3 regions of the Micromonospora sp. CNZ286 genome follow, and region 3 is predicted to be linked to each of the others. Evidence: riboswitches for the same ligand, from Rfam matches in the RefSeq annotation. Region 3 holds a riboswitch; each other region holds the start of a gene.
The links. A riboswitch is a leader RNA that binds a small molecule or an ion and turns the genes downstream of it on or off. The one in region 3 is predicted to bind cobalamin.
Positions count from the first base shown of each region.

Region 1 (6,299 bases), 120 kb from region 3:
GCCTGGCGCTGCTGGACAGCCGGGCCGGCCGGCCCGACCGCGCGCTGCGGCTCGTCGACGACGGGCTGACCCGGCTGACGGCCGCGCTCGGCCCCGGCGAACGCCCGCAGGACCTGGCCCGGCTGCGCCACAACCGGGCGCAGGTTCACCTCGCGCTGGGCGACCCGGCGCGGGCGCTGGCCGATCTGGACACCGTGATCGCCCACGACCCCGACAACTGCGAGTACTACGTGGACCGCGCCGCCCTCCACCGGGCGGCGGGCCGGACCCGAGCCGCGATCAGGGACTACGACGCCGCCATCCGGCTGGGACCGCATCTGCCCGAGGCGTACTACAACCGGGCCGTGCTCCAGCAGGAGCGGGGCCGCCCCGAGCGGGCTCGCGCCGACCTGGAGCGGGTGCTCGCCATCGAACCGGGGCACCTCGACGCCCGGATCGCCCTGGTCAACCTGCACGTGGAGCGCGGCGCGCTGGATGCCGCCGAGGCGGGTGCGCGGGCCGGGCTGGCCGGCGCTCCGCAGGAGCCCGCGCTGCTGTGCACCCTGGGCCTGGTCCTCGCCGAGCGCGGCCGGCCCGCCGAGGCCGACGAACTGCTCACCCGGGCCCTGAACGGGGACCCCGAACTGGTGGAGGCGTGGACGAACCGGGCGGCCACCCGGTTCGAGCGCGGCGACGTGGCCGCCGCGCTCGCCGACCTGGACCGGGCGGTGGCGCTGTCGGAGGCCCCCGTGCCGCGCTACAACCGGGGTACGGCCCTGGCCCGGCTGGGCCGGTGGGACGAGGCGGCCCGCGACTTCGCCCAGGCGCTCGCCCAGCCCGGCCTGGACCGGGCCCTGCGCCGGGATCTGCGCGCGGAACTCACCAGGTGCCGCCGGGCGCTGGCCGTCTGACCCGGCCCGGCCGGGGAGCCGGCGCTCATCGTGCGCCGGTCCCGGTCCGGGGGAGGGGAGCGGGTTCAGCAGCCCTGGCGGCGGCTGTAGATCTGGTGGCGCTCACCGGCCCATCCGATGTAGCCGACCGCCTCGACGCAGTAGTTCGCCGTACCGGTGACGGCGACCGGGCCGGCGTAATAGCTGAAGTCACCGGAATTGGTGTCCGCGCCGCCCGACCGGGTGCAGTGCGCGCCCTCGCCCGACCGCTCCGCGCAGCGGTAGATCTGCACGAAGGTGGGCGCCGACCTCCCGTACGCCGCGCCGCGGTGGTAGAAGCAGGCGCTGTTGGTGCCCCCGTTGCTGCTGTTGTAGTAGATCACCAGTTCACCGAGCCCGGACGACTGCACCTGGCTGTAGGTGATGGTCCCCGAGCAGGAGCCGGCCGCCTGGGCGGCGGGGGCGCCGACAGTCAGGCCCGCCGCGACGGTCACCAGCGCCGTCAGCGCCGAAAGCATGCGTTTCATGTACCTACCTACCCAATCCACAGTCGACTGTTCCATAGTGGATCTTAATCAACCGGTGACCTTCGCCGTGACCCTGGTCCATAGGCAGCCACCTATTGACAAACAATATTAACAATTGGACCCTCTGAGAGAGCGCTCTCCCGTCCCCCCGTCTCCCGCGAGGTGTCCCCATGCGTCTCCGAAGAAGGCTGCTCGCCGCCGCGTCCGCCCTGCTCGCCGGGCTCACCGGCGCCGTCGTCGCCACGCCCGCCCAGGCGGTCGGACCGGCGTTGCTGCCGGTCACCGTCACCAACACCACCGGCCGCAGCGACCCGGTCCACCTCTACGTCATCGGCGTCCAGCTGTCCTCCGGCCGACTCGGCTACGTCACCTCCGGCGGCACCTTCGTACCGTGGACCGGCGGGCAGCTCCCGCCGTCGCCCGCGCCGGACGTCTCCATACCGGGCCCCGGCAACGGCGGCAGCACCACGATCCAGTTCCCCCGCGGCTTCTCCGGCCGGGCCTACTTCTCCCTCGGGCAGAAGCTCAAGTTCTTCCTCACCCCGGACGGACTGGTGCAGCCCGCGCCCTGGGCGGCCGGTGACGCGAACCGCGACATCCTCTTCGACTGGAGCGAGTTCACCTACAACGACTCCGGGCTGTGGCTCAACAGCTCCCAGGTCGACATGTTCGCGATCCCGCACGCGGTCACCGTGACCGGCGCCAACGGCGTCACCAAGCGCACCGGCGACGTGGTGGCCAACGGACGCAACGCGGTCATCGACGGGATCCGGGCGCAGCCGGGCTGGGCCGGCACCGTCCACACCCGCTCCGACGGGACCGTCCTGCGCGTCCTGGCTCCGGGCAAGGCGGCCGGGGCCGGCCTGCTCAGCACCACGTACCTGGACTCGTACATCGCGTCCGCGTGGAACGCGTACACCACGAAGACCCTGACCGTGGCGCCCTTCGCCGACCAGCCGGCCATCCGGTACTACGGCCGCACCTCGGGCAACACCATGACCTTCACCAACGGCAGCGGCCAGGTCGTCGCCTCCTTCAACCGGCCCTCCTCGGCCAGCGTCTGGGGCTGCGACGGCGACCTGCCCGCGCCGAACGACCAGGTGGTCGGCCCGATCTCGCGTACGCTCTGCGCCGCCCTCAACCGAGGCACGCTCGGCACCGTCGACACCCAGCCCAGCACGAACGCCGCCGACTTCTACCGCAGCAACCCCACCAACCAGTACGCCCGCCTGATCCACGCCAACATGACCGACGGCCGGGCGTACGCGTTCGCCTTCGACGACGTCGGCGGATTCGAGTCGCTGGTGCACGACGGCGATCCCCGTTCGGCCGGACTGATCCTCAGCCCGTTCACCGGCGGTGGCGGCGGCACCCCGACCACCGGGGTGCCAGTGGTCAGCAACTGGAACAACAAGTGCATCGACGTGCCGAGCTCCAACTTCGTCGACCGCGCGCCGTTGCAGATGTGGAACTGCAACAACACCAACGCGCAGAAGTGGACGTTCAGCGGCACGGCGCTCAAGAGCCAGAACAACAAGTGCATGGACATCGACGCCGGGTCCACCGCGAACGGGGCGGCGGTGCAGCTCTACACCTGCAACGGCACCGGCGCCCAGCAGTTCACCCTGAACGCGGCCGGAGACCTGGTCAACCTCCAGGCCGGCAAGTGCGTCGACATCAAGGACTGGAACGGCAACGACGGCGCGAGGCTCCAGCTCTGGGACTGCGGGGGCACGGCCAACCAGAAGTGGCGCAAGGGCTGACCAGCCATGCGAACGGTGGCGGGGGCCGACCGCGAGTCGCTCCCGTCACCGGCAGGCGACGGACGAGACGGCCGGTGACACGACGCCGCGCACCGAGGCGTCCATCGACGTTCATCCAACAGATCGATGTGCGTAAGCTCCGCCCGGTCAGATCTGGGGAACCTACCGAGGAGGTTCCATGGATCGTCGAGCAATGCTGCGGGCCACTGTCGTCGGTGCGGGCGCTGTCGCGCTGCCGTTCACCGCGTGGTCGGCGGCGTACGGAGCCCCGGCGCAGAACGCGGCGGGCCCCTACGGTGGGCTCCAGCCCGCCGACGCCAACGGCATCCAGTTGCCGGCCGGCTTCACCAGCTCGATCGTCGCACGATCCCGTCGGACGGTGCCGGGGACGTCGTACACCTGGCACGACGCTCCGGACGGTGGCGCCGTGTTCCCGAACGGCACCGGCTGGATCTACGTGTCGAACTCCGAGGTGTCAGCCGGTGCGGGCGGCGGTGCCTCACGCCTCGTCTTCGACTCCAGCGGCACCGTGGTCGGGGCGTCGCGGATCCTCTCCGGCACCAACAACAACTGCGCCGGGGGCAAGACACCGTGGAACACCTGGCTCTCCTGCGAGGAGGTGTCCCTGGGCCGGGTCTTCGAGACGTACCCCCTCGGCGGGACCGCCGTGGCGCGTCCCGCGCTGGGCCGGTTCAAGCACGAGGCGGCCGCGGCCGACCCGGTCCGCCGGGTCGTCTACCTGACCGAGGACGAGACCGACGGCAAGTTCTACCGGTTCGTGCCGACCACCTGGGGCGACCTCTCCGCCGGAACCCTCCAGGTCTTCCGCGCCGGTACGGCGACCTCCGGCACGTTCACCTGGGCCACGGTGCCCGACCCGGACGGCTCGCCCACCCCGACCCGGCAGCAGGTGTCCGGCGCGAAGACGTTCAACGGCGGCGAGGGCTGTCACTACGCGGATGACACCGTCTGGTTCACCACGAAGGGCGACAACCGCGTGTGGCAGGTCAACCTGGCCGCCGGCACGTACGAGCTCGCCTACGACGACAACCTGGTCAGTCCGGGCACCCCTCCGCTGACCGGGGTCGACAACATCACCGGGTCCACTGCCGGTGACCTGTACGTCGCGGAGGACGGCGGGAACATGGAGATCTGCATGATCACGCCCGACGACAAGATCTCGGTCTTCCTGCGGATCACCGGACAGAGCGGTTCGGAGATCACCGGGCCGGCGTTCACCCCGGCGGGGGACCGGCTGTACTTCTCGTCGCAACGCGGCACGACCGGCTCGTCCTCCGGCGGCATCACCTACTGCGTCACCGGGCCGTTCCGCCGATGACCGGCTCCCGGCCCCGCTGACAGTGACCACGCGGTGGAGGACGCCCGGTCTTCACCGGGCGTCCTGCCGGCCGTCACGGCACGTGTCCGGTTCCTGGCGCATTGACATCGGTGCTCCGGCCACAGCAGACTGTCGCGACAACTGAACCACCGCGTGTACGTGCGGGGGAAGACCGGTCGAAATCCGGCGCTGGCCCGCAACGGTAGGCCGCCCAGAGAGATCTGCGGCGGCGAGCCCGAATACCCGTCGTACGCGTGTATCCGCTCCCCACCCGTCGTGGCCCACGGGTCGGAGTCCCGGTCGACGCGGCGTTGCCGCGGTCGTCCGGGCTTTCGACGACCGCCGGGCCGGAAAGGCGCTTCCGATGGTCGTCCGCCGAAGCCGGCACCGCCTGCTCGCGCTCCTCTGCGGCGTACTCGCCGCTCTCACCCTCACCACACCCGCCGTCGCCGCCCCCGAGCGCGCCGCCCTCACCCGCCCGGAGGCCGCCGGCGGCTGGCTCGCCCGGCAACTCGTCGACGGCGAACGCTTCGAGGCGGTCTTCGACGGTGTCGCGTACCCCGACCAGGGGCTGACCCTCGACGCCGTGTTCGCCTTCGCCGCCACCGGCGTCGCCGACGACCACGGCGCCGACGCGCTGGCCTGGGTCGCCCGGCCGGACATCCGCGACGGCTACCTCGGCGACGGCGCCTCCGAGGCGTACGCGGGTGCGACCGCCAAGCTCGCCCTCGCCGTGCAGGTGCGCGGCGGCGACCCGGCCGACGTCGGCGGGGTGGACCTGATCGCCCGGCTGCGCTCGCTCCAGACGCCGGCCGGCAGGTTCAGCGACCGGTCCGCGTACGGCGACTACAGCAACGCGTTCAGCCAATCCTTCGCGCTGCTGGCGCTGGACCGTACGGCGGGCGGAGCGCCACCGGCGGCGGCCGCCTGGCTGGCCGGCACCCGGTGCCCGGACGGCGGCTACCCGCTGCTGCCCGCGCAACCGGTCTGCACGTCCGACGTGGACGCCACCGCGCTCGCGGCACAGGCGCTGCGCGCCGCGGACCGTCCGGCCGACGCCGCCGCCGGGCTGCGCTGGCTGGTGTCCGTTCAGCGTGCCGACGGCGGCTTCGCCAACGCGGGCGGCACGCCGAACGCCAACAGCACCGGCCTCGCCGCGCAGGCCCTGCGCGACGGCCACCGGCTGCCGGCCTGGGCGCGGGCCCGGGCATTCCTCGCCGGACTCCAGGTCGGCTGCGCCGGGGCGCCGGCCGACCGGGGCGCTGTCGACTTCGACGGCGGCGGCTTCGATCCGGCCACCGCACCCCGGGCGACCGCCCAGGCCGTCCTCGGTCTCACCGGGATCGGGTACGCCCGCCTGTCCGCCGCCGGCGCCGACCCCGGCGCACCGGCACTCGCCTGCCCGTGAACCCCTTCGCCGCGCACCCGATCACAGGAGGATCCGTGTTCCGTCATCGTTCCACAGTCCGCACCTGGCTGGCCGGCCTGCTGGCCGCCGTCGTGGCCGGCGTCGCGCTGACCGCAGTCGAGCCCGCGCCCCGGGCGGCGCACGCCGCCGCCTGCACCGGCACCTCGGGAGTCACTGTGGTCGTCGACTTCGCCGCGCTCGGCGGCGGCGTCCAGGTCGCCTGTGCGCCGGGCGATCCGGCCACCGGCCTGGCCGCGCTCCAGGCCGCCGGCTTCACAGTCACCGGCACCGCCCGCTGGGGCCTGGCCTTCGTCTGCCGGATCAACGGCAAGCCCACCGCCGCGACCGAGCCGTGCGTCAACACCCCGCCGGCCACGGCGTACTGGTCGTACT
Region 1 is NZ_JACHIZ010000001.1:2,280,764-2,287,062, forward strand. Features, by position in the region: gene FHX31_RS10545 (tetratricopeptide repeat protein) at 1-890, shown strand, start outside; gene FHX31_RS10550 (hypothetical protein) at 956-1,396, opposite strand; gene FHX31_RS10555 (beta-1,3-glucanase family protein) at 1,567-3,159, shown strand; gene FHX31_RS10560 (alkaline phosphatase PhoX) at 3,338-4,498, shown strand; cobalamin riboswitch at 4,628-4,763, shown strand; gene FHX31_RS10565 (peptidase) at 4,863-5,906, shown strand; gene FHX31_RS10570 (hypothetical protein) at 5,942-6,299, shown strand, end outside.
Region 1: it holds a riboswitch for cobalamin, as region 3 does, so the genes downstream of both, FHX31_RS10565 (peptidase) here and FHX31_RS10040 (uroporphyrinogen decarboxylase/cobalamine-independent methonine synthase family protein) in region 3, are expected to answer to the same signal.

Region 2 (6,299 bases), 1.6 Mb from region 3:
CTGCGGCACCGGCGCCGCGGCGATCGGGATGTCCCCGTCGGCGCAGATGGCTGTCACCAGCGTCCTGCTGGGAGCGCTGCTGGTCGGTACGCACCGCTGGCTGCCTGATACGCCCCGGCAGGAGACGAAGGACGGCGAGGACCGGCGGCGGCTGCGTGACCGGTTCACCCCGCAGCTGCTGCTGCTCGCGGTGATCGCGTTCCTCGCCTCGTTCATCGAGATGGCCGGCGCACAGTGGAGCGCGCTGTACGCGACCGAGGTCGCGGGCGCCGCCGCGGTGCTCGCCGCGGCCACGTACACCTGCCTGTCGCTGGCCGCCACCGTCGCCCGGCTGTTCGGCGACCGGCTGGCCGGCCGGTTCGGGCGGATCCGTTTCGTGCGGCTGTCCGCGCTCGTCGCCACCGTCGGCGTGGCGCTGCCGGTGGCGTACCCCCATCCGGCCGCGGTGATGGCCGGCTTCGGACTGCTCGGTTTCGGCCTGGCGTGCGTGACCCCGACGGTGCTCGGCTTCGCCGGCGAGCAGCCGGGCCTCACCTCGGGTGAGGGCGTCTCGGTGGTGGCGATGGGCCAGTGGCCGGGCGCGTTGCTCGCGGCGCCGGTGATCGGCCTGCTCGCCGGCGCCCTGGACCTGCGCAGCGCGTTCGTGGTGGTGGCCGTGATGGCGATCGCCGTGGTGGCGCTGATCGGGCGGGTCCGGGCGACGGCGCTGCCCGGCGAGAGCCCGGTCCCGCCCCGGCCGTGACGGCCGGGGCGGGGGGCGGCGCTCAGAAGTCGTCGTCGAAGGTGACCGAGCCGGTCACCCCGACCTGGTACGCCGACACCCGGCGCTCGAAGAAGTTGGACAGCTCCTGCACGTCCTGCAACTCCATGAACGCGAACGGGTTGCCGCTGCCGTACATGGGGGCGATGCCGAGCACTGCGAGGCGCCGGTCGGCCACGTGCTGGAGGTACTCGCGCATGTCCGCCAGTGACATCCCGGGCACGCCCTGCCCGAGCAGGTCCTCGGCGAAGCTCACCTCGCACTCCACCGCCTCGGCCAGCATCTCCTTCACCTGCCGCTCCATCTCGTCGTCGAACAGGTCCGGCTCCTCGGCGCGTACGGTCTCCACCACGTCGAAGGCGAACGCCATGTGCATCGACTCGTCCCGGAACACCCAGTTGGTGCCGGAGGCCAGCCCGTTGAGCAGGCCCCGGGAGCGCAGGAAGTAGACGTAGGCGAACGCGCCGTAGAAGAACAGGCCCTCGATGCACGCGGCGAAGCAGATCAGGTTGAGTAGGAACGCCCGCCGGTCCGCGCGGGTCCGCAGCTCACGCAGCTCGAAGATCGAGTCGATCCACCGGAAGCAGAACTCGGCCTTGCGGGCGATCGACGGGATGTTCTCCACCGCGTCGAACGCGGCGAACCGTTCCTTCTCGTCCGGCACGTACGTGTCGAGCAGGTTCAGGTAGAACTGGACGTGCACCGCCTCCTCGAACAGCTGCCGGGACAGGTAGAGCCGGCCCTCCGGGGAGTTGACGTGCTGGTAGAGGTTGAGCACCAGATTGTTGGCGACGATGGTGTCGCCGGTGGCGAAGAACGCCACCAGCCGCGACACCAGGTGCCGCTCGGCCGGGGACAGCTTCGCCAGGTCGGCGAGGTCCGAGTGCAGGTCGACCTCCTCGACCGTCCAGGTGTTCTTGATCGCGTCCTTGAACCGGTCGAAGAAGCGCGGGTAGCGCATCGGCCGCAGGGTCAGGTCCATGCCGGGGTCGAGCAGCATGTGCCGGGTCGGTGCGGTGGTGGTCACTGGCATGCCTCGCAGCTCTCGGGGTTCTCCAGGGAACAGGCCAGCGCCTCGTCGTCGCTCACGGCGGAGACCACGCCGGAGACCGGGGCGAGCACCGGCGCGACGGTGGCCTGCTGGATGCGGGTGGCGGGACGGGAACGCAGGTAGTAGGTGGTCTTCAGCCCGGCCTTCCAGGCGTACAGGTACATCGAGGAGAGCTTGCCGATGGTCGGCGCGCTCAGGAACAGGTTCAGCGACTGGGACTGGTCGACGAAGGGCGCCCGCGCGGCGGCCAGGTCGATCAGCGCCCGCTGCGGCAGCTCCCAGGCGGTGCGGAACAGCTCCCGCACCGGCGCGGGCAGCTCGGTGATGTCCTGCACCGAGCCCTCGGCCCGCTTGATCCGGTCGCGGACCTGCGGCGTCCACAGCCCGCGCGCCTTCAGCTCCCGCACCAGGTACGTGTTGACCTGGAGGAACTCCCCGGACATGGTCTCGCGCTTGAACAGGTTGGACACCTGCGGCTCCACGCACTCGTAGCAGCCGGCGATGGAGGCGATGGTGGCGGTCGGCGCGATCGCCACCAGCAGTGAGTTGCGCAGCCCGTGGACGGCGATCCGCTCGCGCAGCGCCGCCCACCGTCCGGCCTGCGCCGGCTCCGCGCCCCACAGGTCCGGGTGCAGGTCACCCTTCGCGGCCCGGGTCTGCGGGTACGCCGGATGCGGCCCGAACCGCTCGGCCAGCCCGGCGGAGGTCTCCAGCGCGGTCAGCAGGATCTCCTCCTGCACGCGGGTGGACAGCTCCTTGGCCTGCGCCGAGTCGAACGGCAGGCGCAGCGTGAAGAACGCGTCCTGCAACCCCATCAGCCCGAGCCCGACCGGCCGCCAGCGCGGGTTCGACGCCGCCGCCTGCTCGGCCGGGTAGTAGTTGATGTCGATGACCCGGTCGAGGAACACCACGGCGGTGCGTACCGTGGCGCGCAGCCGCTCCCAGTCCACCCCGTCGGCGGTGACGTGGGCGCCGAGGTTCACCGAGCCGAGGTTGCACACCGCCGTCTCGGCGTCGTCGTTGACCTCCAGGATCTCGGTGCACAGGTTGGACAGGTGGATCACGTTGCCCGGCTCGCCGGTCTGGTTGGACAGCCGGTTCGCGGCGTCCTTGAACGTCATCCAGCCGTTGCCGGTCTGCGCGAGCGTACGCATCATCCGCCCGTACAGGTCCCGGGCCCGGACCGTGCGGACCGCGTTCTTCTCCGCCGCCCGGTACGCGGCGTCGAACGCCTCGCCGTACAGGTCGGGCAGCTCCGGGGCGTCGGACGGGTCGACCAGCGACCACTCGCCGTCGGCCTCGACCCGGCGCATGAACTCGTCCGGGATCCAGTTGGCCAGGTTGAGGTTGTGCGTACGCCGCGACTCCTCGCCGGTGTTGTCCCGCAGCTCCAGGAACTCCTCCACGTCCGGGTGCCACGGCTCCAGGTAGACGCAGGCCGCGCCCTTGCGCCGGCCGCCCTGGTTGACCGCGGCCACCCCGGCGTCGAGCGTCTTGAGGAACGGCACGATGCCGTTGGAGCGCCCGTTGGTGCCCCGGATCAGCGCGCCCCGGCCACGTACCCGCGACCAGGAGATGCCGATGCCGCCGGAGAACTTCGACAGCTTCGCCACCTGGTGGTACCGCTCGTAGATCGAGTCCAGCTCGTCGCGCGGCGAGTCGACCAGGAAGCACGACGACATCTGGGTGTGCCGGGTGCCGGAGTTGAACAGCGTGGGGGAGCTGGGCAGGTACGCCAGGCTGGACATCAGCCGGTAGAAGCCGACCGCCTCGCCCGGGGTGCGGGACAGCCCGCAGGCCACCCGCAGCAGCCAGTACTGCGGCGTCTCCACCACCAGCCGCGACTGCGGGTGCCGCAGCAGGTAGCGGTCGGCCACCGTGCGCAGTCCGAAGTACTCGAACCGCAGGTCGCCGTCCGGGTCCACGGCGTCGTCGAGCTTGCGGGCGTGCCGGGCCACGAACGCGGCCGTCTCGTCGCCGATCAGTCCCAGCCCGTGCGCGTAGGCGATCGACTGGCTGAAGCTCGCCACGCCCTGTCCGCGGACCTCCTTGTCCACGTACGCGGCGAGCAGCCGCGCCGCCAGCTTCGAGTACTGCGGCTCCTCGCCGATCAGCTCCGCCGCGGTCTGGATCGACAACCGGTCCAGCTCGGCGGTGGTCGCCCCGTCGTAGAGCCCGCTTATCGTCTTGGTGGCCACCCGCAGCGGGTCCACCTCGTCCAGGTCGGCGACCCAGCGCTCGACCGCCCGGACGATCTTGTTGACGTCCACCGGCTCGGTGTCGCCGTCCCGCTTGCGTACCCGCATCGCCGGGCGGCGGGCCTCGGACCCGGCGGTCCCGGACGGGGGACTCTCCTGTACGACAGTCATGACCTCTCCTCGCTGTCACCGTCTGGAGACGGCGGGAGACGCCAACGGGCGCGGCGCACGGCCGGCCCGGCTGCTGGCGTCGGTCGTCCCGCGCGACCTCCGGCCGCCGTACGCGGAGGCGTACGGCGCGCTGGCAGGTCTTCGGACTCGCGGGCCCGACCGGGGTCGCCGGTCGCCTACCGGCCGTCGCTTCCCAGGCCGGTGGCCCAGTGCTGTTGACGGCTGTCGTTCCCACTCACCGCTGCGGGGCAGTCCCGGATTCCCACCGGGTTCCCTCTTGCCTCGGCCCCGCCCCGGAGGGCTCGGCCGAACCAGCTGCGGCACCACCATATATGGCGGTGAGGGCTTGCGTGCAACACCAGATGTCGTGTCGGCGTGTCGGAATGATCTCACTGTCCACAGTGCCTACCCCCGATTCCGGCGCGACCCGGCGGGCGCGATACTCGGCGGTATGGGGAATACCGGACGCCGCTGGGCGTGGGTGGCGGTCCTGCTCGTCGGCGTCGGGCTTCACCTGCTGGTGCTGGAGACACTCGCCGGCACCGGGACCGTCACGTTCGTCCCGGCGCTGATCGTGCTCGGCGCGTGCGTCGCGCCCGCCACATTCCTGGCCTTCGCCCAGGGACGGCCGGCCCGCCGCCCGGTCCCCGGCTCCGTCGTCGGCGTCGCCGCGCTCCTCGGCGGCGTGGTCGGCGTGGTCGCCGCCGGCTGGCTGGAGTACGGCACCCTGCACCGCCTCGGCGTCCTGCCGATGGCGCTCGTCGGCCTGGCCGAGGAGACCGCCAAACTGATCGTGCCGGCCGGCATCCTGCTGCTGTGGCGGCGGCACCCGTCCCCGGCGCAGGGCCTGGTGATCGGCGTGGCCTCCGGCACCGGGTTCGCCGCGCTGGAGACCATGGGCTACGCGTTCGCCGCGTTCGTCGGGTCGGAGGGCAACCTCGGCGCGGTCGAGCGGACGCTGCTGGTACGCGGTCTCACCGCGCCCGCCGCGCACCTGGCCTGGACCGGGCTGACCGCCGCCGCGCTGTTCACGTTCGCCGCCGCGCCCGGCGGCCGGAAGCTGGCGGCGTTCCTGCTCACCTTCGCCGCCGCCGTCACGCTGCACACCTGCTGGGACACGTTCGGCACCCAGCCCGCGTACGTGTTCATCGGCGCCGTGTCGCTGGGCTGGGTGCTGCTGCGCCTGCACCTGGACCGCGAGCGGCCGCCCGCGTCCGGGACGCCGGCGGAGCCGAACCGGGACCGGCCTCATGATCATCGCCAGTTCGCCGAGGTGGCGGGGTCGGAGCACTTCTGATGCCGCCACTTCGGCGTGATGGAGTCGATCAACCGGCCCGGGCATTGCCGACGCCCCACCGCGCTCCGCCACTCGCCCCGGTACGCCTCAGCCGGCGGCCAGCCGGACGCCGAGCGCGACGAAGGCGACAGCGCAGAGCCGGTCGACGCGCCGTGACCAGCGGCTGTCGCCCCACCGCCTGGCGAACCGCCCGGCGCCCACCCCGAGCGCCAGGTCCACGGCGAGCTGCACCGCGACGAACAGCACGCCGAGCAGCACCAGCTGCGCCGCCACCGGGCCCGCCTCGGGCCGGACGAACTGCGGCAGGAACGCCACACTGAACAGGATCATCTTCGGGTTGAGCAGGTTCGTCAGCAGCCCGCGCCGGAACGCCCGCCCGGCACCGCCGTCCGGCCGGTCCGCCGGGGCGCCGGGCCGGCCCGTGCCGCGCAGCGCCCGCAGGCCCAGCACGATGAGGTACGCCGCACCGGCCCACCGGATCGCGGTGAACAGCACCGGGGACGCGGCGATCAGCGTGGCGAGCCCGGCCACCACGGCGGCGACGTGCACCGCCTCCCCGGCGGCGACCCCGAGCGCGGCCACCGCGCCCGCCCGTGGGCCGTACCGGGTGGCGTTGGCGAGCACGAACATCATGTCCGGCCCCGGGGTGAGCATGAGCACCACGATGGCGGCCAGGTAACCCGCGAGCGTGGCCGCCGACAGTCCGAGCACCGGTCAGCCCTCCCCGGCGCCGTCGAGCAGCGCCCGGCGCAGCGCCAGCCGGTGTTCGCGCCGGATCTGCGCCTCCCGGTAGCGCCGCCGGTCGCCGTCGGTCTCGGCGTG
Region 2 is NZ_JACHIZ010000001.1:3,750,543-3,756,841, reverse strand. Features, by position in the region: gene FHX31_RS17075 (MFS transporter) at 1-742, shown strand, start outside; gene FHX31_RS17070 (ribonucleotide-diphosphate reductase subunit beta) at 765-1,793, opposite strand; gene FHX31_RS17065 (ribonucleoside-diphosphate reductase subunit alpha) at 1,784-4,180, opposite strand; cobalamin riboswitch at 4,297-4,511, opposite strand; gene FHX31_RS17060 (PrsW family glutamic-type intramembrane protease) at 4,632-5,477, shown strand; gene FHX31_RS17055 (LysE family translocator) at 5,565-6,188, opposite strand; gene FHX31_RS17050 (acyl-CoA thioesterase) at 6,192-6,299, opposite strand, start outside.
Region 2: it holds a riboswitch for cobalamin, as region 3 does, so the genes downstream of both, FHX31_RS17065 (ribonucleoside-diphosphate reductase subunit alpha) here and FHX31_RS10040 (uroporphyrinogen decarboxylase/cobalamine-independent methonine synthase family protein) in region 3, are expected to answer to the same signal.

Region 3 (6,299 bases):
CGTCGTCGTCAAGCCCTCCCAGCACGGCCGCGGTTTGGATGATCTGCTGCAACAACTCGCCGGGGTGGAGCCCCCGGGACACACCGCGACGGCTCGCCGAGCTGCTCGTCGGGTGTCACGTGCCAGCCGGTACGGCGGCGGGCCGGACCGAGAGGTCGAGCTCGCCGCCGACGACATTGACCTCGATGGTGTCGCCCGGATTCGCCCCGTCATCGAGCAGCAGGGTCGACAGCCGGTCTTCCAACTCGCGCTGGATGCTGCGCCGCAGTGGCCGCGCCCCGTACTCGGGCTGGTAGCCCCGGTTGGCCAGCCACTGCACGGCGTCCGGGCTGACCTCGAGGTCGATGTCCTGTGCGTGCAACCGACGGCGGGTGCGGTCCAGCAGCAGGCCGGTGATCTCAAGGAGCTGGTCCCGGTCCAGGCCGGTGAAGACGATGATCTCGTCGATCCGGTTGAGGAACTCCGGCCGGAACCGCTGCCCCAGCAGCCCCATCAGTTCCTCGCGCTGGTCGTTGACCGGACGCCCTGCCGCCTGCGCGGCCAGAATGCGGTCCGCGCCGATGTTGCTCGTCATGATCAGGATGGTGTTGCTGAAATCGACCGTGCGACCCTGCGCGTCGGTGAGGCGACCGTCGTCGAGCACCTGCAGCAGCGCGTTGAACACATCCGCATGCGCCTTCTCCACCTCGTCGAAGAGCAGCACCGAGTATGGCCGGCGCCGGACCGCCTCGGTGAGCTGACCGGCCTCCTCGTACCCGACGTAGCCCGGGGGCGCTCCGACCAGCCGGCTGACCGTGTGCTGCTCCTGGAACTCGCTCATGTCGAAGCGGATCATGCTGGACTCGTCGCCGAAGAGCGCCGCGGCGAGGGCTCTGGCCAGTTCAGTCTTGCCGACGCCGGTGGGGCCGAGGAAGAGGAACGACCCGTCGGGTCGCTGGGGGTCGCTCAGCCCGGAACGCGATCGGCGTACGGCAGCCGCCACAGCCCGTACGGCCTCGTGCTGGCCGACCACGCGCTCGTGCAGTTGCTCCTCGATGCGCCTCAGCCTCTGCTTCTCCACCTCCGTGAGCTGGGTGACGGGAACACCGGTACGCCGGCTGACCACCTCGGCGATGTCGCTCATATGCACCTCGGGCACCGGAGGCGTGCCCTCCTGCGCCGCCGCCAGATCCCGCTCGGCCGCACCGATCTCGGCTTTCAGCGCACCCGCGCGTTGATAATCCTCGTTCGCCACCGCGCTGTCCTTCTCCCGGCGCAGCTGGGACAGCCGCTTCTCGATCTCCTTCTTGTCCGGAGCCGGGGTGCGGGAACGAAGCCGGACCCGGGCCCCCGCCTGGTCGAGCAGGTCGATGGCCTTGTCCGGCAGAAACCGGTCGGTGATGTAGCGGTGGGACAGTTCAGCCGCGGCGTCCAGCGCTTCGTCCGTGTAGCGCACCTGATGGTGCGCCTCGTACCGGTCACGTATGCCCTTGAGGATCGCGACGGTGTCCTCCACGCTCGGCTCCGACACCAGGATCGGCTGGAACCGGCGCTCCAGCGCAGGATCCTTCTCGATGTAGCGACGGTACTCGTTCAGTGTCGTCGCACCGACCACGTGCAGTTCGCCGCGGGCCAGGGCGGGCTTGAGCATGTTGCCGGCATCCATCGCCCCCTCGCCACCGCCGCCCGCGCCGACAACGGTGTGCAGTTCGTCGATGAAGAGGATCAGCCCGTCCTCGCCCGACGTCACCTCCTGGATCACGTTCTTCAGGCGCTCTTCGAACTCACCGCGGTACTTGGTGCCCGCCACCATCCCGGACAGGTCGAGTGCGACCACACGCCGGTTGGCCAGGGTTTCGGGCACCTCGTCGTTGACGATGCGCTGCGCGATGCCCTCGACGATCGCCGTCTTGCCGACGCCCGGCTCGCCGGTGAGCACCGGATTGTTCTTCGTACGCCGGGAGAGCACTTCGATCGTGTCGTCGATCTCGTCATCACGGCCGACGACCGGATCGAGCCGACCGGCCCGGGCGTCCTCGGTGAGGTCCCGCCCGTACTGGTCAAGGGTGGGGGTGCTGCTGGCCCCGCGCCCGTCGGCACCGCCCGCCGGCGGCGTGGGCCCGGTGACGGCCCCACCGAGCGCCCGCAACGCCCGGCCCGCGGTCGTCTCCGGGTTCGCGGCGATGCCGAGCAGGAGGTGTTCGGGGCCGATGTACGACGCGCCGGACCGTCGCGACTCGCGGTGCGCGTCGAGCAGGGCGCGCTTCGCCGCCGGCGCGAGCGGAGGCGTGTCCTCGCGTGGCCTGCCCTTGGGGACGGCCGACTCTATCTGGCGGGCCAGGTCGTCGGGGTCGGCGCCGCTCGCGCCGAGCATCCGGCGGGTGGGGTCGGCCTGGGCTGCGGCCCACAGCAGGTGCTCGACATTGAGGTACGGGCTGCCCCACTCCGTAGCCTGCTCGGCTGCCCGTTGCAGGAGTTGCCGCGACTCGGTGGAGAGCAGCCGGGACAGGTCGACCCGCTCCACCGGACGTCCCGCGAACGGGTCTCCGCCGAAGAACCGACTGATCAAGTCGTCCAAGGAGCCGCCGGGGATGCGGAACGCGTCGAGCGACATCTCATACCCTTTCTGCCGGTGGGGTGGGTCCTCGGCACAGGCCCACCTGAACGCTACGCACCTTTCGCCCACAGAGTTGGCCTTTATGGGTTTCTGGGGAGGCCAGGGTTTGTACTCGCTGCGGGTGCAGGGCAGCCACTGAGGGTGGTTGTCGCGGAGGTCGCACCGGAGCGTCCCAGGCGCTGGGCCCCGTCGGCGCCTGCGGCCTGCCCACCATCGGATCGGCGCCTTGACCGGCAGGCCGGGAGGCGCGGGACCCCGGTACCCGCGGACCCTGCGGTCTGCCCTCACGAGCGCTGCGTTGTTACCGGTGGACTTGACCCAGGCGTCCGGCAGGCGTCCGAGTTTGGCCACCGGCGGGGGACCGAATTGCGCTCAGTGTTCCGACAGCACCACGCTCTCCGCCGTCTTGCGCCCCAGACATCTCCGCCGAGTTCGGGCGGCGAAGGCGTGATCGAAAGGCGGCGGTGTACTTGCGGTCGCGGATGAGGAACCCTCCCCGCAGCACACCGGCCACCCCGCCCCACCCTCGATGCGCCCCGATCCGGTGATGGCTGTCGATTCCCAGATCGCGGACCTCACGGTACTCGCGCAGCGCCTTGTCGGGATTCGCCGCGAAGGTGGTGTCGGAGCCGATCTCGGGGACCAGATAGTGGTAGTTGGTGTCGAACCACTTCGTCAGTTCGAGCGCCGGCTCGGCATCGACGCCCCGGGCCATCGCGAAGTAGGTGTCGAGATCGCCGAGGCCGAGGCGGGCGAACCGGTGCGGGATCGCGCCGACAGCGACGGCCGTGTCGAGCACGTGGTCGTAGTAGGAGAACGTGTTCGACGGGATCGCATCCAGGCGCGCGTCGCGCAGCGTCCGCCAGACCTCCTCCCGTAGTGCGGCAGCGGTCGCCGCCAACTTCTCGGCGTCGATCCGGCCCGCCCAGTAGGCCTCGACCGCCTTCTTCAACTCGCGGTGCGCGCCGATGTGGGGGTAGCCGAGCACTGTGCTCTGCCCGAATGAGGTTGTCACTGTGGTCCTTCCCTCGAGGTGCCTGGCGGCCACGGGGGAAGGGGAAGGCGGGGTACGGCTGTCGCGTACCGGCTTTCCGCCCTGGCCCTCCCGAGAGGCCGCCGACGGCGCGCACCGGCGGTACGCGCAGTGCGGGCAGGTCTTCGGACTCGCGGCACGACCGGATCCACCCGGTCACCTACTGGCCGTCGCTTCCCAGACCTCGCGGTCCAGTGCTTCGTTGACGGCTGTCGTTCCCACTCACCGCTGCGGGGCAGTCCCGGATTCGCACCGGGTTCCCTCTTACAGCGCCCCACTCGCGCGGCGGGGGGCGCACCAGCGCCGTTGTCCATCGTATGGGGCGGTGGGCCGACGTGGTCGGTGTGTCCGCCCTGCGGGACAGCAAGCCGTCGCGGCAGCGGAGTGCTTGCGTGCGACGAGAGGGTGACGAGGGGCTAGAAGATGGGCCGGGTCGCGGTAGTCGTGGTCGGCGGATGCGCGCCGCCGAACCCGGTCTGAACCGCCCCGGGTGGAATGGTCGGTGCCGCCGACGAGGTAGTCGCCTCTCTCCGGCGCCGACGGCTGGCCCTGGCCCCTACCGGCGCGGCGCGGAACGCACGGACCCAGGGCTCTGCACCTGCCCGGCCGCTGGTCCGGCAGGTCGGCCAGCCGGACGGGCACCTGCCTTCGCCGTAGCGCTTGTCGTACTGGGCCACCGCGCGAGCGCGGGGGCAGACGAGGCCGTACCGGCTGGCCGTACGGGATGAATCACCACGAGGGCACCTGCCTCTGCCCCGGGGGGAGTGCGGCCAGGCGTCGGCGGCGCCGTGAGTCATCGCCCCCGCCGCACGTGGCGTGGGCGATGTCGGCATCGGCGATCGCGGACCGGCCGGGCTCGTTCCACGCCGAGGTCGTCGCACGGTCGCGGATTCACCTGTCGGCGGCATGAGAGGTTGCAACAGTGGTCGGGTGACCAGCGGAGAGGATGAGGTGGCCGGAGCCGGGCTGGGCGTCCGGCGAACCCTGGTCGCGACGCACGGCGGGGTGACGCGAGCCGAGCTCTTCCTCGATCTCGTGTTTGTCTTCGCCTTCATGAACGTCGCCGGCCTCATGGCCGCGCGGTCGGCCTTCGACGCGCTGGTCCAAGGCGGGCTCGTGCTCCTGCTGCTGTGGCGCAGTTGGGCCGGGTACGCCTGGGTCGGAAACCTGGTCCGGCTCGACCGCGGGATCCTGCCAATCGTCATGTTCATGGTTGCGACCGCGCTCCTGCTGGTCGCCGTCGCGATTCCGGATGTGTTCGTCGACCGGCACGCCGGGCTCTCCGCACCTCTCGTCTTCGTCGTCGGCTTTCTGAGCATCCGAGCCGTGTCGCTGTTGATCATCATGCGGAGCCGGCGACGCTCGACGCAGCAGTCGATCGCACCCGCCCGGCAGGCCTGGCTACCCCTGGCCGCCAGCGCCGTCCTGCTGCTGTGCGGGGCGCTGCTGCCCAGCCACCTCGCACCCGGACGCAGCGCCGGGCTGCTGCAGATCCTGCTCTTCGCGGTGGCGACCGCCGTCGACTACGTCGGGCTGCGCGCTCCAGGCACCGGCAGTTGGCAGCTCAGGTCGGTGCGGCACTGGGCAGAGCGGCACAACCTGATCATGCTGATCGCCTTGGGCGAGACGATCATCTCGATCGGCACGAGCCGGGGGTTCGCCGGCACACCCGCGATCACCTGGTCCGTGCTCGCCGGCTCCGGGCTCGCGCTCCTCGTCGTGGCGTTCCTCTGGTGGGCGTACTTCGACATCGCGGCGCTCGACGCGGAACAGACGCTGGAGTCCGTCCCCCACCACGCCCGGTCCCGGCTGGCCCGCGACGCGTACACCCTCCTGCACCTGCCGATGATCGCCGGGCTCATCCTGGTGGCGTTCGGGCTCAAGCACGCGCTGGGCGCCACCGAGATCGACACCGCAAAGAAGTGGGACGCCCCGGCTCTGTTCAGTCTCTACGGCGGGGTCGTCCTGTACCTGCTCGGGTTGGTGGCGTTCGAGTGGTGCATGGTCCGGCGAATCGGCCGGGGTCCGCTACTCGGCATCGTCCTGGTCGCGCTGCTGGCGCCGGTGGCCCGCACGGTGGAGGCCGTGGCATCGCTCGGGATCCTCGCCGGGGCCCTGGTCTGCGTGGTGCTCGCGCATGTGACGGTGCTCCGGAAGCGTCACCGCGGCCTGCACCGGGTGGTCGCCGTGACGGCCGGGCGCGAGGTCGAGGCCACCCCGGAAGACCTGTTCCTGGACCTCGTGTTCGTGTACGCGTTCATCCAGGTCACTGTCCTCATGACCCGGCACCCGGGGGCGACCGGCGTGTTCCACGGGCTGGCCGTCCTCGCCCTGCTCTGGTGGTCCTGGATCAACCACACCTGGTACACGACTGTGGTACGCGGGTCGGCGAACGTCCGGCGGTTGATCGTGCTCACTGAGGTGACCCTGACCCTGATGCTCGGGATCGCCACGCCACAGGCGTTCAGTCACGTGCCCGGAGGGTTGCCCGGTCCCGCGATCGTCGTCCTCACGTACGTGGCGGTGCGCGTCCTGCAACTCGCCGCGCTCTGGATCCCGCTCCGGCGAGACACCGCGCTGCCCACGGCCGTGATACGCGCCGCCGCGCCGACGTGTGTCGCCGCCGTACTGCTGGTGGGCGCCGTGCTCGCCGGCGGGGCCACCGGCCCG
Region 3 is NZ_JACHIZ010000001.1:2,164,313-2,170,611, reverse strand. Features, by position in the region: gene FHX31_RS10045 (ATP-dependent Clp protease ATP-binding subunit) at 116-2,593, opposite strand; gene FHX31_RS10040 (uroporphyrinogen decarboxylase/cobalamine-independent methonine synthase family protein) at 2,898-3,611, opposite strand; cobalamin riboswitch at 3,729-3,946, opposite strand; gene FHX31_RS10035 (low temperature requirement protein A) at 4,560-6,299, shown strand, end outside.